DNA from 2 places in the Arthrobacter sp. PAMC25284 genome. Region 1 is predicted to be linked to the other one. Evidence: riboswitches for the same ligand, from Rfam matches in the RefSeq annotation. Region 1 holds a riboswitch; the other holds the start of a gene.
The links. A riboswitch is a leader RNA that binds a small molecule or an ion and turns the genes downstream of it on or off. The one in region 1 is predicted to bind thiamine pyrophosphate.
Positions count from the first base shown of each region.

Region 2: it holds a riboswitch for thiamine pyrophosphate, as region 1 does, so the genes downstream of both, KY499_RS16505 (FAD-dependent oxidoreductase) here and KY499_RS00965 (bifunctional hydroxymethylpyrimidine kinase/phosphomethylpyrimidine kinase) in region 1, are expected to answer to the same signal.

Region 1 is NZ_CP080382.1:203,388-209,141, reverse strand. Features, by position in the region: gene obgE (GTPase ObgE) at 1-1,540, opposite strand, end outside; gene rpmA (50S ribosomal protein L27) at 1,658-1,921, opposite strand; gene rplU (50S ribosomal protein L21) at 1,982-2,290, opposite strand; gene KY499_RS00965 (bifunctional hydroxymethylpyrimidine kinase/phosphomethylpyrimidine kinase) at 2,646-4,181, opposite strand; TPP riboswitch at 4,164-4,261, opposite strand; partial or broken gene KY499_RS00960 (Rne/Rng family ribonuclease) at 4,372-5,754, opposite strand, start outside.
Region 2 is NZ_CP080382.1:3,565,420-3,571,173, forward strand. Features, by position in the region: gene KY499_RS16490 (DEAD/DEAH box helicase) at 1-169, opposite strand, end outside; partial or broken gene KY499_RS16495 (RNB domain-containing ribonuclease) at 464-1,955, opposite strand; gene thiE (thiamine phosphate synthase) at 2,054-2,758, opposite strand; TPP riboswitch at 2,785-2,903, shown strand; gene KY499_RS16505 (FAD-dependent oxidoreductase) at 2,899-4,266, shown strand; gene thiS (sulfur carrier protein ThiS) at 4,320-4,556, shown strand; gene KY499_RS16515 (thiazole synthase) at 4,577-5,404, shown strand; gene KY499_RS16520 (4a-hydroxytetrahydrobiopterin dehydratase) at 5,477-5,754, shown strand, end outside.

The DNA.
Region 1 (5,754 bases):
CGCGGCGGCTGCTGACGGATTCGGTCCAGATGCCGGCTTTGCGTTCGGCCTCGAGTTCCGCACGGGCTGCGGCCTTTGCGTCGCGGCGTTCCTGCTGTTCGTCGCGCTTCTGGCCACGGGTGGGACGGTCTCCGATGTCGGCGAAGCGCACGTCGGTACCGCGCGGGGCGGCCAGTAGTTCAGCGCCGGCCATCATGGTCGGCTCCCAGTCGAAGACCACGCCATCGTCCTCGCCGATCACCACAGTGTCACCCGGCTTGGCGCCCTGTTTGAAGAGCTCGTTTTCAACGCCCAGCTTCGCGAGCCGGTCGGCGAGGTAGCCGATGGCTTCCTCGTTGGTGAAGTCCGTCTGCTTGACCCAGCGCACGGGCTTGTCACCGAGGACACGGAACAGCGGTTCCAGGTTTTTCTCTTCACGGCGGATTTTGAAACCGGACTCGTTGACGGCGCGCGGCTTCAGGATCGGGGCCTGCACCTTGGGCGGCGCGGCAGCGACGGCGTCGCGGGCCGCCTGCACGATTTCACCCATGGCGAAGCCGAGCTGGCGAAGGCCTTCGTGGCTCGTGGCGGAGATTTCAAAGACTTTGTAGCCGCGGGACTCCAGGTCCGGCCGGACAAATTCGGCCATGTCCTTGCCGTCCGGCAGGTCCACTTTGTTCAGCGCCACAAGCCGGGGGCGGTGGTTCAGGGGGACCACATCACCGTCGACGCCGCTGAAGCTCATGTCGACCGCGTACTTTTCCAGTTCCGATTCAATGATGGCCAGGTCGGAGAGCGGGTCGCGGTCGGATTCCAGCGTTCCACAGTCCAGCACGTGGACGAGCGCAGCACAGCGCTCGACGTGGCGCAGGAAGTGGTGGCCGAGGCCCTTGCCTTCGCTGGCGCCCTCGATCAGGCCCGGAACATCGGCAATGGTGAAGCGGACGTCACCGGCCTGGACGACGCCCAGGTTCGGGATCAGCGTCGTGAAAGGGTAATCGGCGATTTTGGGCCGCGCGGCCGACATGGCGGCGATCAGGCTCGACTTGCCGGCAGAGGGGAAACCCACCAGTGCGATGTCCGCGATGGATTTCAGTTCCAGGACAATGTCACTGGATTCGCCTTCGATGCCGAGCAGTGCGAAGCCGGGGGCACGGCGCTTTTGCGACGACAGCGAGGCGTTGCCGAGTCCGCCGATGCCTCCGGCTGAGGCGATGTATTCAGCGCCTTCAGTGACGAGGTCGGCGAGGACCTCCCCGGCCTTGGTCTTGACCACGGTTCCGACGGGCACGGGCAGGATCAGGGTTTCGCCGTTCTTACCGCCGCGCCAGTCGCCCATTCCGGGGCCGCCGTTGGTGGCGTGCCGGTGCGGGGCGTGGTGGTAGTCGAGCAGGGTGGTGGTTTGCGGGTCGACACGGAGGATGACGTCGCCGCCGTTACCGCCGTTGCCGCCATCGGGTCCGCCGAGCGGCTTGAACTTCTCGCGGTGGACGGAAACACAGCCGTGGCCGCCGGTACCGCCGGATACGTGCAGTACTACCCGGTCTACAAAGCTCGCCACGTGGATCTCCTCAGTGCTGTTCCCCGGACCCACACGAGGCCCAAGATGATTCTAATGCGGTTAAAACACCGGTGGAGCGGACCTAATGGCCCGCCCCACCGATTTGAAAACTATGTACTACTCTGCCGCTGCTGCAGCCACGATGTTGACAACGCGGCGGCCGCGGCGGGTGCCGAACTCGACAGCGCCGGGGGTCAGTGCGAACAGGGTGTCATCCCCGCCGCGGCCAACGCCTGCACCGGGGTGGAAGTGGGTGCCGCGCTGGCGGACGATGATCTCGCCTGCGGAGACTACCTGACCGCCGAAGCGCTTGACGCCGAGGTACTGGGCGTTGGAGTCACGACCGTTGCGAGTGGAACTCGCGCCTTTTTTATGTGCCATTTGAAATGCCTGCCTTTAAATTCTGGGGAATCTGCTGAAAACCTGAACAGTAACGGTTGGTTACTTGATACCGGTGATCTTGACCTTGGTCAATTCCTGACGGTGACCCTGGCGCTTCTTGTAGCCGGTCTTGTTCTTGAACTTCTGGATCACAATCTTCGGACCACGGAGGTCCTCAAGGATCTCAGCCGTAACCGTTACCTTGGCCAGGTCCGCGGCAGCGGACGTGACCTTGTCGCCGTCAACCAAAAGCAGTGCGGGCAGCTCAAATGTGCTGCCGGCTCCACCGGGGACGCGGTTCAGGGTAACGAAGTCTCCAACGGAAACCTTCTCTTGGCGGCCGCCTGCGCGGACAATCGCGTACACCACTGGGGAACTCACTTCTCTCGACGTTTATTACTAGATTTGCGTGCGGAACCCCGGTCCAAGGAAATTGGCCTGGCTCACGCTGTGCCTCAACGCCGGTGGATTCCCCGGGGGAACCCATGAGCTATCCCCGGAATAATCACACTCGCGTGGCGAATGAATCATTCTCAGGGTCATAACCCAAGTGTTGGCGTAAGCACCGAAGATCCAGAATACGCTAATTTTGCCTTCGGCCGCAAATGAGGCTGGTTCGGGATGGAAGTACGTGGTAAGCGCCACACTGCTTCCGCAGGGTGGTGCCGCGGCGACTTCCCGAACCGTGCCCGTCCATCCTACCGGCTGCACGGGCACTTGTGGTTCAGCCGTGGGTTCTCGGCGCGTCGAAGAATTCCAGCTCATAGCGGGAGGACTCAGCGAAGGCCCGCGTCATCGCGTCCCGCTCCGTGCGGGAGGCGTACTGCGCGGCCGTGTCGGCGTAGGCGATGGCCTGCCGGGTCGAGGCGGCAAATTCCTCATCGGCGTAGGTACGCAGCCAGTCCGCGTAGGGGTGGCCCGCCGGCGCCCCGGCGTCGAGGAACCGGGCATGCAAGGTGGCGCCGACTTCGGCGTAGAGCCAGAAGCACGGCAGGACTGCGGCGACCAGCACCCCGTAACTGCCCGTAACCGAGGCAGCCAGCAGATGGTCCACGTAGGACTTGGTCACCGGTCCCGGCGCCGACGCCGTCGGCCGGGTACTGAGCCAGGTCCGGTGCAGCTCGGATTCGACTTCCAGGCACTGCTGCGAGGAACGTGCCCAGAACAGCTGTTCGGCTTCCGTGGGCGCCAGGGCGGAGACCCTGGCCAGGACACGGGAGTAGCCGTTCAGGTAGATGGCGTCCTGGGCGAGGTAATAGGCGAACTCTTTCTCGGGCAGGGTTCCGTCGCTCAGTCCCCGGATGAAGTCGAGGCCGTAGATGGCCTCGAGGTCGTCGGTGGCTCCGGCCCGGAGGTGCGCGGCGAATTCGCCGGCAACCGGTGTCTGCTGCAGGTGGTGGAAATGGTGGACCGGTCCGTTGCCGGAGCCGACGTCGAGCGAGCCCGCTGTCCGCAGAGCTCCCTGCAGCCATGGCTTCACCTCGCGCAGCGCCGCCTCCCAGTCACCCACCCGGACCTGCACGGTGGCCAATGCCGAGGAGAGGGAGCAGCCGGTACCGTGGCTGTTGCGTGTAGCCACGCGGTCCCCCTGCACCTCGATGGTTTCCTGGCCGAGCACTCCCCCGGTGTTGATGAGCGCGTCCGGGCAACTGCCGGCGTCGCTGCCTGCCAGATGGCCGCCTTTGACCAGGACGGTGGTTTCAGTCCGTGCGGCCAGCCGCTTCCCCTGGGCCAGGGCCTCGGCCCAGTCCGCGGCGACCGGTTCATTCAGGAGGATGGCCAGCTCAGCGAGGTTTGGGGTGATCAGGTCGGCGAGGGGCAGCAGGGCCTGCAGTGCGGCCTCTGCGGTGTCCTGCAGCAGCCGGTCGCCACTCGTGGCCACCATGACCGGGTCCAGCACGACGATGGCGGGGTTGGTCCGTTCGAGCCAGGCGTGGACCGCCCCGATCACCGCAGCGTCTGCCAGCATGCCGATTTTGACGGCGTCGATGCGGATGTCGTCGCTGATCGCATCCAGCTGGGCGGTGAGGAAGTCCGCCGGCGGGATGTGGACGGCCCGCACGCCCCGGGTATTCTGCGCGGTGAGGGCGGTGATGGCAGCCATGCCGTAGCCGCTGTGCGCGGCGATGCTCTTCAGGTCGGCTTGAACCCCGGCTCCGCCGGAGGGGTCCGAGCCGGCGATCGTCAGCACACGGGGAATCCGGACCGGCGACGATGCCTGTGGCTGGTACGCGAGAAATGATGAGGACAAAAGGGACATCCCTTCGCCGGTGCTAACCGGACAGGTTCAACGGGTTTGGATCTCAGCCGGCCCGATGCGCGGCACCCCGTGTCAGGTGTCAGCCTAGCTCTCCCGGCGGTCCTGTCCTTAACCGGCCGCGGGTTCCGTCCGGCCCCGACGTATTGTTACGTCTGGACCGGGCGGAACCTGCGGCCGGTTGGCTGAGGACCTACAACTCGGACGCCGGGACTCCGACGCCGAGGATGATCGGCTCGTTACCGGCAGCCTTCACCGCAGCCGCAGCCGGGGCCTTGGCTTCGTGGACGGCGACGGCGGAGACCGGGGCGGAGACTTCGCGGTGTTCAACCGTGGTCTCGTTGGCTGCCCCCTGGGCGCGGCTGGCGCTCCGGTTGCGGCGGCCACGCCGGCTGCGGGGCGCTGCGTCGTCCGCGCCTGCGTCCGCGACGCCGGCCGGGGAATCCGTCCCAACGCGCGGAGCCGAAACCTCGGGTGACCGGAGTGCTGCCGGTGCCGATGCAGACCCGGCGCCATCCTGTTCGCCTTCGCCCAGGTGCGCGAACGCTTCAGTGAGCAGGTCCAGGGTCAGGGCCGGAGCCTGGGATTCCTGATCATGCTCAACGAACGGCAGGACCACCTGTTCGCCGCCGAACGTCAGGACGGCCCCGGTACGTCCCGCTGCCTCCTGGTCTTCGTCCAGCCGCCCCGTTGCTTCCGCACCGGTATCTGACCCGGTGTCGTTGTGGTGCGCCGCCGCAATCTCGTCGTCGTGCAGGTGCGCGGCATGCGCCGCGGCGGCGATGTTCGCCAGAGCCGCCCGGGTGGCTTCCGCCTTGGCGTGGCGTTCCGCCTCCGTCGGTTCGGGGTGCGCTGCTGCAGCCGGCGCGGCGGGCGCTGCCGGGTCCGACTCAGCGGTCCCCTGGCCACCGCGTCCACGACGGCGGCTCTTGCGTTCGGTCCGGACAGCCGGCTGGTTCTGGTTTTCGGTCCGCGGCACATAGTGCTCGGCGGCGACGGTGTTGGCGCGGCGGTGCTCGACCGGCTCGTCGTGGGTGACGATGCCGCGGCCGGCGCACGCTTCACACTGCTCGCCGAAGACTTCCAGCAGTCCGGTGCCCATGCGCTTGCGGGTCATCTGCACGAGTCCGAGCGAGGTCACCTCGGCGACCTGGTGCTTGGTGCGGTCCCGGCCCAGGCACTCCACCATGCGCCGCAGCACGAGGTCCCGGTTCGATTCCAGCACCATGTCGATGAAGTCGATCACGATGATGCCGCCGATGTCGCGGAGACGGAGCTGCCGGACGACCTCCTCGGCGGCTTCGAGGTTGTTCTTCGTGACGGTTTCCTCGAGGTTGCCGCCGCTGCCGGTGAACTTGCCGGTGTTGACGTCCACCACGGTCATGGCCTCGGTCCGGTCGATCACGAGGGATCCGCCGGACGGCAGGAAGACCTTCCGGTCCAGAGCCTTATGGATCTGCTCGTCGATGCGCCACGCCGAGAAAATGTCCGTGTCCTTGGTCCACTTTTCGAGCCGGCCGACGAGGTCCGGAGCGACGTAGGTGACATAAGCCTCAATGGTGTCCCAGGCTTCCTC
Region 2 (5,754 bases), 520 kb from region 1:
TGCCGGCGTCGGCGAGCGACTCGACGATGTCGGCGCGGACCTTGAAGTCTGCGAAGGTCTTCTCGGCAATCTCGTGCGGCTTCTCGTCCGAGATGATGGTCTCTTCCGGCTCGATCGATTCCGTTCCGGACTCGTCGGTCAGAAGCTGGTGCGTGTGCAATTCACTCACAGGGAGTTTCCTTATTCCTTTTGGGCTGCGCGGCTTGCTCGACGGGGCCGGCCGGTTGGCCGTTCCGGAGCACGCTCAGGCGCGCAGGCAATTCCAGTGGAAGCCGATCGCGGGCTATCTAATTGCTGGCACTGGGGACCAGCGGGTGGATCTCAAGATCGCGTAGGGGCGGGCTTGTTGAATTCGAAAATCTTGGAAATCAACGACCGGGCATCCATATCTACCTCTTCAGTCTAGCCGTACGCGGCCGGGAAGCTCGACGGGGCCGTCGAAAACCGTCCGGAGTCCCCGGAGTCAGTCCACCAGCTCCAGCCGGACCTCGCGGGTGGCGATGTCGGCGGAGAGGATGCGCACCCGCACCTCGGTGCCCGATTCCAGCTCGCCCGGGCACCGGGCAGTCACCGCCGGATCGGCGATCTGGACGACGCCGGACGGGCCGTTGCCGTTGCCGTTTCCGTTGCCTTTGCCGTTAGAGCCGCCGTTGCCGTTCCTGGCGGGCTTCGCGCCCGAGATGACGACGGCGTCGAATTCCTGCCCGATATGGTTCACCAGCAGCGCCGCTTCAACTGTGTCCAGCGCCAGCCGCTCCATCCGTCCGGCCAGCTGGTCGGAGGACGCCATGATGGATGGCAATGAGGGCAGTGCGTCCCGTGCCCACGCAGGGACCTCCGTTCCGCTGCTCAGCGCCTCGCAGATCACCAGGACGAACCGGTCTACGAGACGCCGCAGCGGAGCGGTGGCGTGCGCGTAGGCGGTACCGATGGCTGCCTGCAGGTCGGCCTCTGGCTCGGACCCGTCAAAAGGGGTGTAGCCCGCGCCGCGGAACAGCATGCCGGCCGAATGCACGATCGCCAGTTGCCGGGGATCCGTCGGGTCAAGGGTCCGCAGGTACTCGCCGTAGCTCATTTCCCCGTCCCAGGGCTTGCCCAGGGCATGGGTTTGACGGTGGAAGTGCTGTAAGGATCCCTCATCGGGGGCGGGCATGGTGCGGAGGATGCCGACCTTGCCGTCGAGCATCAGCCGTGCCGCGGCCATTCCCGTCATGAGCGACATCTGCGCGTTCCAGTCCTCCACGGGCAGCGACGGGGCCGCGACGATCCGGTAGCCACCGTCGGGCAGTTGCTGAATCTCCTGCTCGGGCATGTTCAGGCTGGCCCCGCCACGGAGGCGCTCCAGTTCCACCCGCTTGATGCCGACCTCGCGGAGCAGTTGCAGCGCGGGCGGGGCGGTACCGGCATCGAGGTCGGCCTGGACGCCCTTGTAGCTGAGCTTGGCGCGGCTGCGGACCTGTGCCCGGCGCACCAGTGCGGAACTCACCTCTGCGGCGGCGTCGAGCTCAAACTCCCAGACGAACGCCGAGCACAGCTGGTCCGGGAGCAGGCTGCCGGCTGCTTCGCTGATCACTTCCGGGTGCAGCGGGATCCGGCCGTCGGGCGTATAAAACGTCTGGCCGCGGCGGCGGGTTTCCGCGTCCAGCGCACTGTCCGGAGTTACGAAAGAGGGGACGTCGGCGATGGCGTACAGCACCGTGTAGCCCGCACCGGACTGTTCGATAAACAGGGCCTGGTCCAGGTCGGTGGAGGACTCCGGGTCGATGGTGACGAACTCAACATGGGTGAGGTCCAGCTCCGGCATTTTGTGCTCGGCCACCGCAGTATCGGCGTCCCGGAGCACGTCTTCGGGGAACGGGCCCCGGGAGTTCCAGCGTGCTGCGCAGCTCTGAGAGCGCCGCCGCCAGTTGGTTTTTCTGCCGGTGGATGCTTGGGGCCAGACGATGATGGGACACGAAAATCAGCGTAACTCGAAATCCATGATTAGTCTCGGACCGGGCGCCGGCACCGGGCGCCGTTCACCCGGCGTCGTCACCCGGCGGCGGGCAGCGGCTCAGGCTGCGGCGGCGTCCAGTGCGTCGAGCAGCGACTTGGCAGCGTGGGCGGGATCGTCGGCGTCGGTGATGGCCCGGACCACCACGATCCGCCGGGCGCCGGCAGCAGCCACCTGTTCCACATTGCCCAGATCGATACCGCCAATCGCGAACCACGGCATGATGCCACCGGCGGGGCCGCCGGCATCGCGGGCCCGGTCCGCTTCGGCGGCGTACCGCACCAGATCGAGTCCGACGGCGGCGCGGCCCGGTTTGGTGGGCGTGGCCCAGACCGGGCCGACACAGAAGTAGTCCAGCGCTCCCGGTCCCTGCGCGGCAGCGATCGCGGCATCGACTTCACGGGGGCTGTGGGTGGAAAGTCCCAGCACCGCCGCCGGGCCCAGCAAGGACCGGGCGGCGCCTGGCGGGAGGTCTTTCTGCCCGACGTGGAGGACCGGGGCGCCCGAGAGCGAAGCGACGTCTGCCCGGTCGTTCACCGCCCAGAGCTTGCCGTGCCGCTGCGCCACCGCGGCCAGGACGCTAAGGAGCTCCAGTTCCTCGGCCGCCTCCAGCGACTTGTCCCGGAGCTGGATGATGTCCACGCCGCCGGCAAACGCGGCGTCGACGAAGCTCTCGAAGTCACCTCGGTCCCGGCGGGCGTCGGTGCACAGGTAAAGGCGTGCCGTCTGGAGGGGTGCTGAGTCATAAGAAGCATCTGGGCGCATGGCACCACAATAGTTGTTCTACACTGGGCGCATACCGCGGGAGCCAGTAGCAGCAGTCACATGCTGCAGGGCTGAGAGGGCGTCAGAGCCGACCGCTTGACCTGATCCGGTTAGTACCGGCGTAGGGAAGGATGCACGTTATGGACAGACCCTCCGGCACCGGCACCGGTGGACCCGGCCGCGACAAACCCGGCCGTGACGGCGCCGACGGCGACACCGCGGCGGAGGCCCGGTACGACGTCGCTGTGATCGGCGGCGGCGTCATTGGCCACGGAATCGCGCTGGCGGCCAGCCGCTCCGGCCGGTCCGTGGCGCTGATCGACGACGCTCCCGGCACCGGGGCCAGCTGGGCCGCCGCCGGCATGCTCGCCCCGGTCAGCGAACTGCACTACCAGGAAGAAGCACTCCTGGAGCTGATGCTCGAATCGTCACGGCTGTGGCCCGACTTCGCCGCCGGACTGGAGTGTGCGGCAGCAGCAGACAGTGGATCCGGCGCAGGCACGGATACCGGGACCGGATATCTGACGACGCCGACCCTCGCGCTGGGTGCCGACGCCGCCGACCGCAGGGCGCTCGCGGACCTGCGGTCCGTCCAGCAGGCATGCGGCCTGACGGTGGAACCCCTGACCGTCCGTGCGGCGCGCGGCCGGGAGCCGCTGCTGAGCCCCGGGATTTCCTGTGCCTTCGAGATCCCGGCGGACCACCAGGTGGACCCGCGCCGGCTGCTCACCCGGTTGGCGGAGCTGCTGGGCGCCGACGGCCGCAGCCGGGCGATTCCCCGGCGCGCGGCCGGGTTGCTGTGGGATGACGGCCGCGTGGGCGGGGCCATCCTCGCCGGCGGCGGCGTCATTCATGCCCGGGAGACAATTGTGGCCAACGGACTCGGCGCCCCGGACCTGGGCGGGCTGCCGGCCGGACTCACCTTGCCGCTGCGCCCGGTCTGCGGCGACATCCTTCGGCTCCGGGTCCCCGCCCACCTCCGGCCGCTGCTGACGTCCACGGTGCGCGGCCTCGTCCGCGGCGTCCCGGTGTACATTGTGCCGCGGCAGGACGGGACCGTAGTGATCGGGGCGACCCAGCGCGAGGACGGACCGGCCGCTGCCACGGGAAGCAACCCAGGGAAGGCCTCTGGCGGCGGGACGAACCGGAGCGGCGCCGTCGCGGTCTCTGCCGGCGGCGTCTACCAGCTGTTGCGGGACGCCCAGCAATTGCTGCCGGCGGTGGCCGAGCTGGAACTGCTCGAAGCCACGGCGCGGGCCCGGCCGGGCACCCCCGACAACGCCCCGCTGCTCGGCCGCGTGGCGGACCGGAACGCCGGGGAAGACGGCGGTGACATCGCGGGACTGATCATCGCCACCGGGTTCTTCCGGCACGGCGTCCTCCTGACCCCGGCAGCAGCGGCCATCTGCCGGGAGCTGCTGGATGGAACGGCGGATCCGCGCTGGGGCCGCTTCCGTCCGGACCGGTTTTCCACGGCCCGCCGCCCGGCAGCGGCCACGGCCCGGTAACGGCCGCCCGGAATCAAACGCACCACTTTCAAGAGCACACCTAAGGAAACAGCATGAACATCAGACTCAACGGAACGGAGCATACCGTCGCCGACGGCGCCTCCGTCAGCACGCTGGTCAGCCAGCTCACCGGCCGCGACATCGGCCACGACGGGCAGTCCGCAGACGGCCGGAAACTCGGGGTTGCCGTCGCCCGGAATTCCGAAATGGTACCGCGCAGCCAATGGCATGGGACGGCGCTCGCCGACGGCGACGACGTCGAACTCGTGACCGCGGTGCAGGGAGGATGAACGGCATGAAGGACACCACGATGAACACACTGCAGGCAACGCAGGAGCCCGCATCCGGTCCGCTCGAGCAGTCCAGCCGGGACCCCTTCGTCGTCGACGGCGTCCGGCTGGGATCACGCCTGATCATGGGAACCGGCGGGGCGCCAAGCCTGGACGGGCTCGGCGCTGCCCTCGTGGCCTCCGGGACGGAACTGACCACCGTCGCCATGCGCCGCTACTCGCCCGCTGAGACGGGCTCGCTGTTCCAACTGCTCCAGGACCACCAGATCAGGGTGCTGCCCAACACCGCCGGCTGTTTCACGGCTAAGGACGCGGTCTTGACCGCCGAACTGGCCAGGGAGGCCCTGGAAACGGACTGGGTCAAGCTCGAAGTCATCGCCGATGAACACACATTGCTCCCGGACGCCGTGGAATTGGTCGACGCGACCGAACAGCTGGTGGCCCGGGGCTTCAAGGTCTTCGCCTACACCAACGATGATCCGGTCCTGGCCCTGCGGCTGGAGAACCTGGGCGCGGCCGCCGTGATGCCGCTGGGATCGCCGATCGGCACGGGCCTGGGGATCCTGAACCCCCACAACATCGAGCTGATCGTCTCGCGGGCCTCCGTGCCGGTCGTCCTGGACGCCGGGATCGGTACGGCCTCGGACGCGGCCCTGGCCATGGAGCTCGGCTGCGACGCCGTCCTGCTGGCCACGGCAGTAACCCGTGCGCAGAATCCGGTACTGATGGGGGAGGCCTTCAAACACGCCGTGATCGCCGGTAGGCTGGCGAAAACAGCCGGCCGGATCCCGCGCCGCGAACACGCCCTGGCGTCCTCCGCGATGGAAGGCCGGGCCGAATTCCTATAACCGGGCCGGCGGAAGAATCCGGCGGTAGCGACCGGCAACGGACCGGCCCGCGCGCGAGCGAAGGAGCACGATATGGCAGTCCCGGCTATCCTCAGCGCGGACCAGATCGACGCCGCCCTGGCGGGCCTGCCGGACTGGAGATACCGTCTTGGCGGGCTGGTGACCGTCTACAAGGCGCCGACCAGCGCCGCGGCCCTTGAGCTGATTGCCGCCGTCGGGCGGCTGGCCGAGGAGCAGGGCCATCACCCGGACCTCGACTGGCGCTACAACCGGGTGTTTCTGCGGTACAGCTCCCATGACGCCGGCGGCCAGGTGACCCCGCGTGACGTCGCAGCGGCGACAGCGGCCGG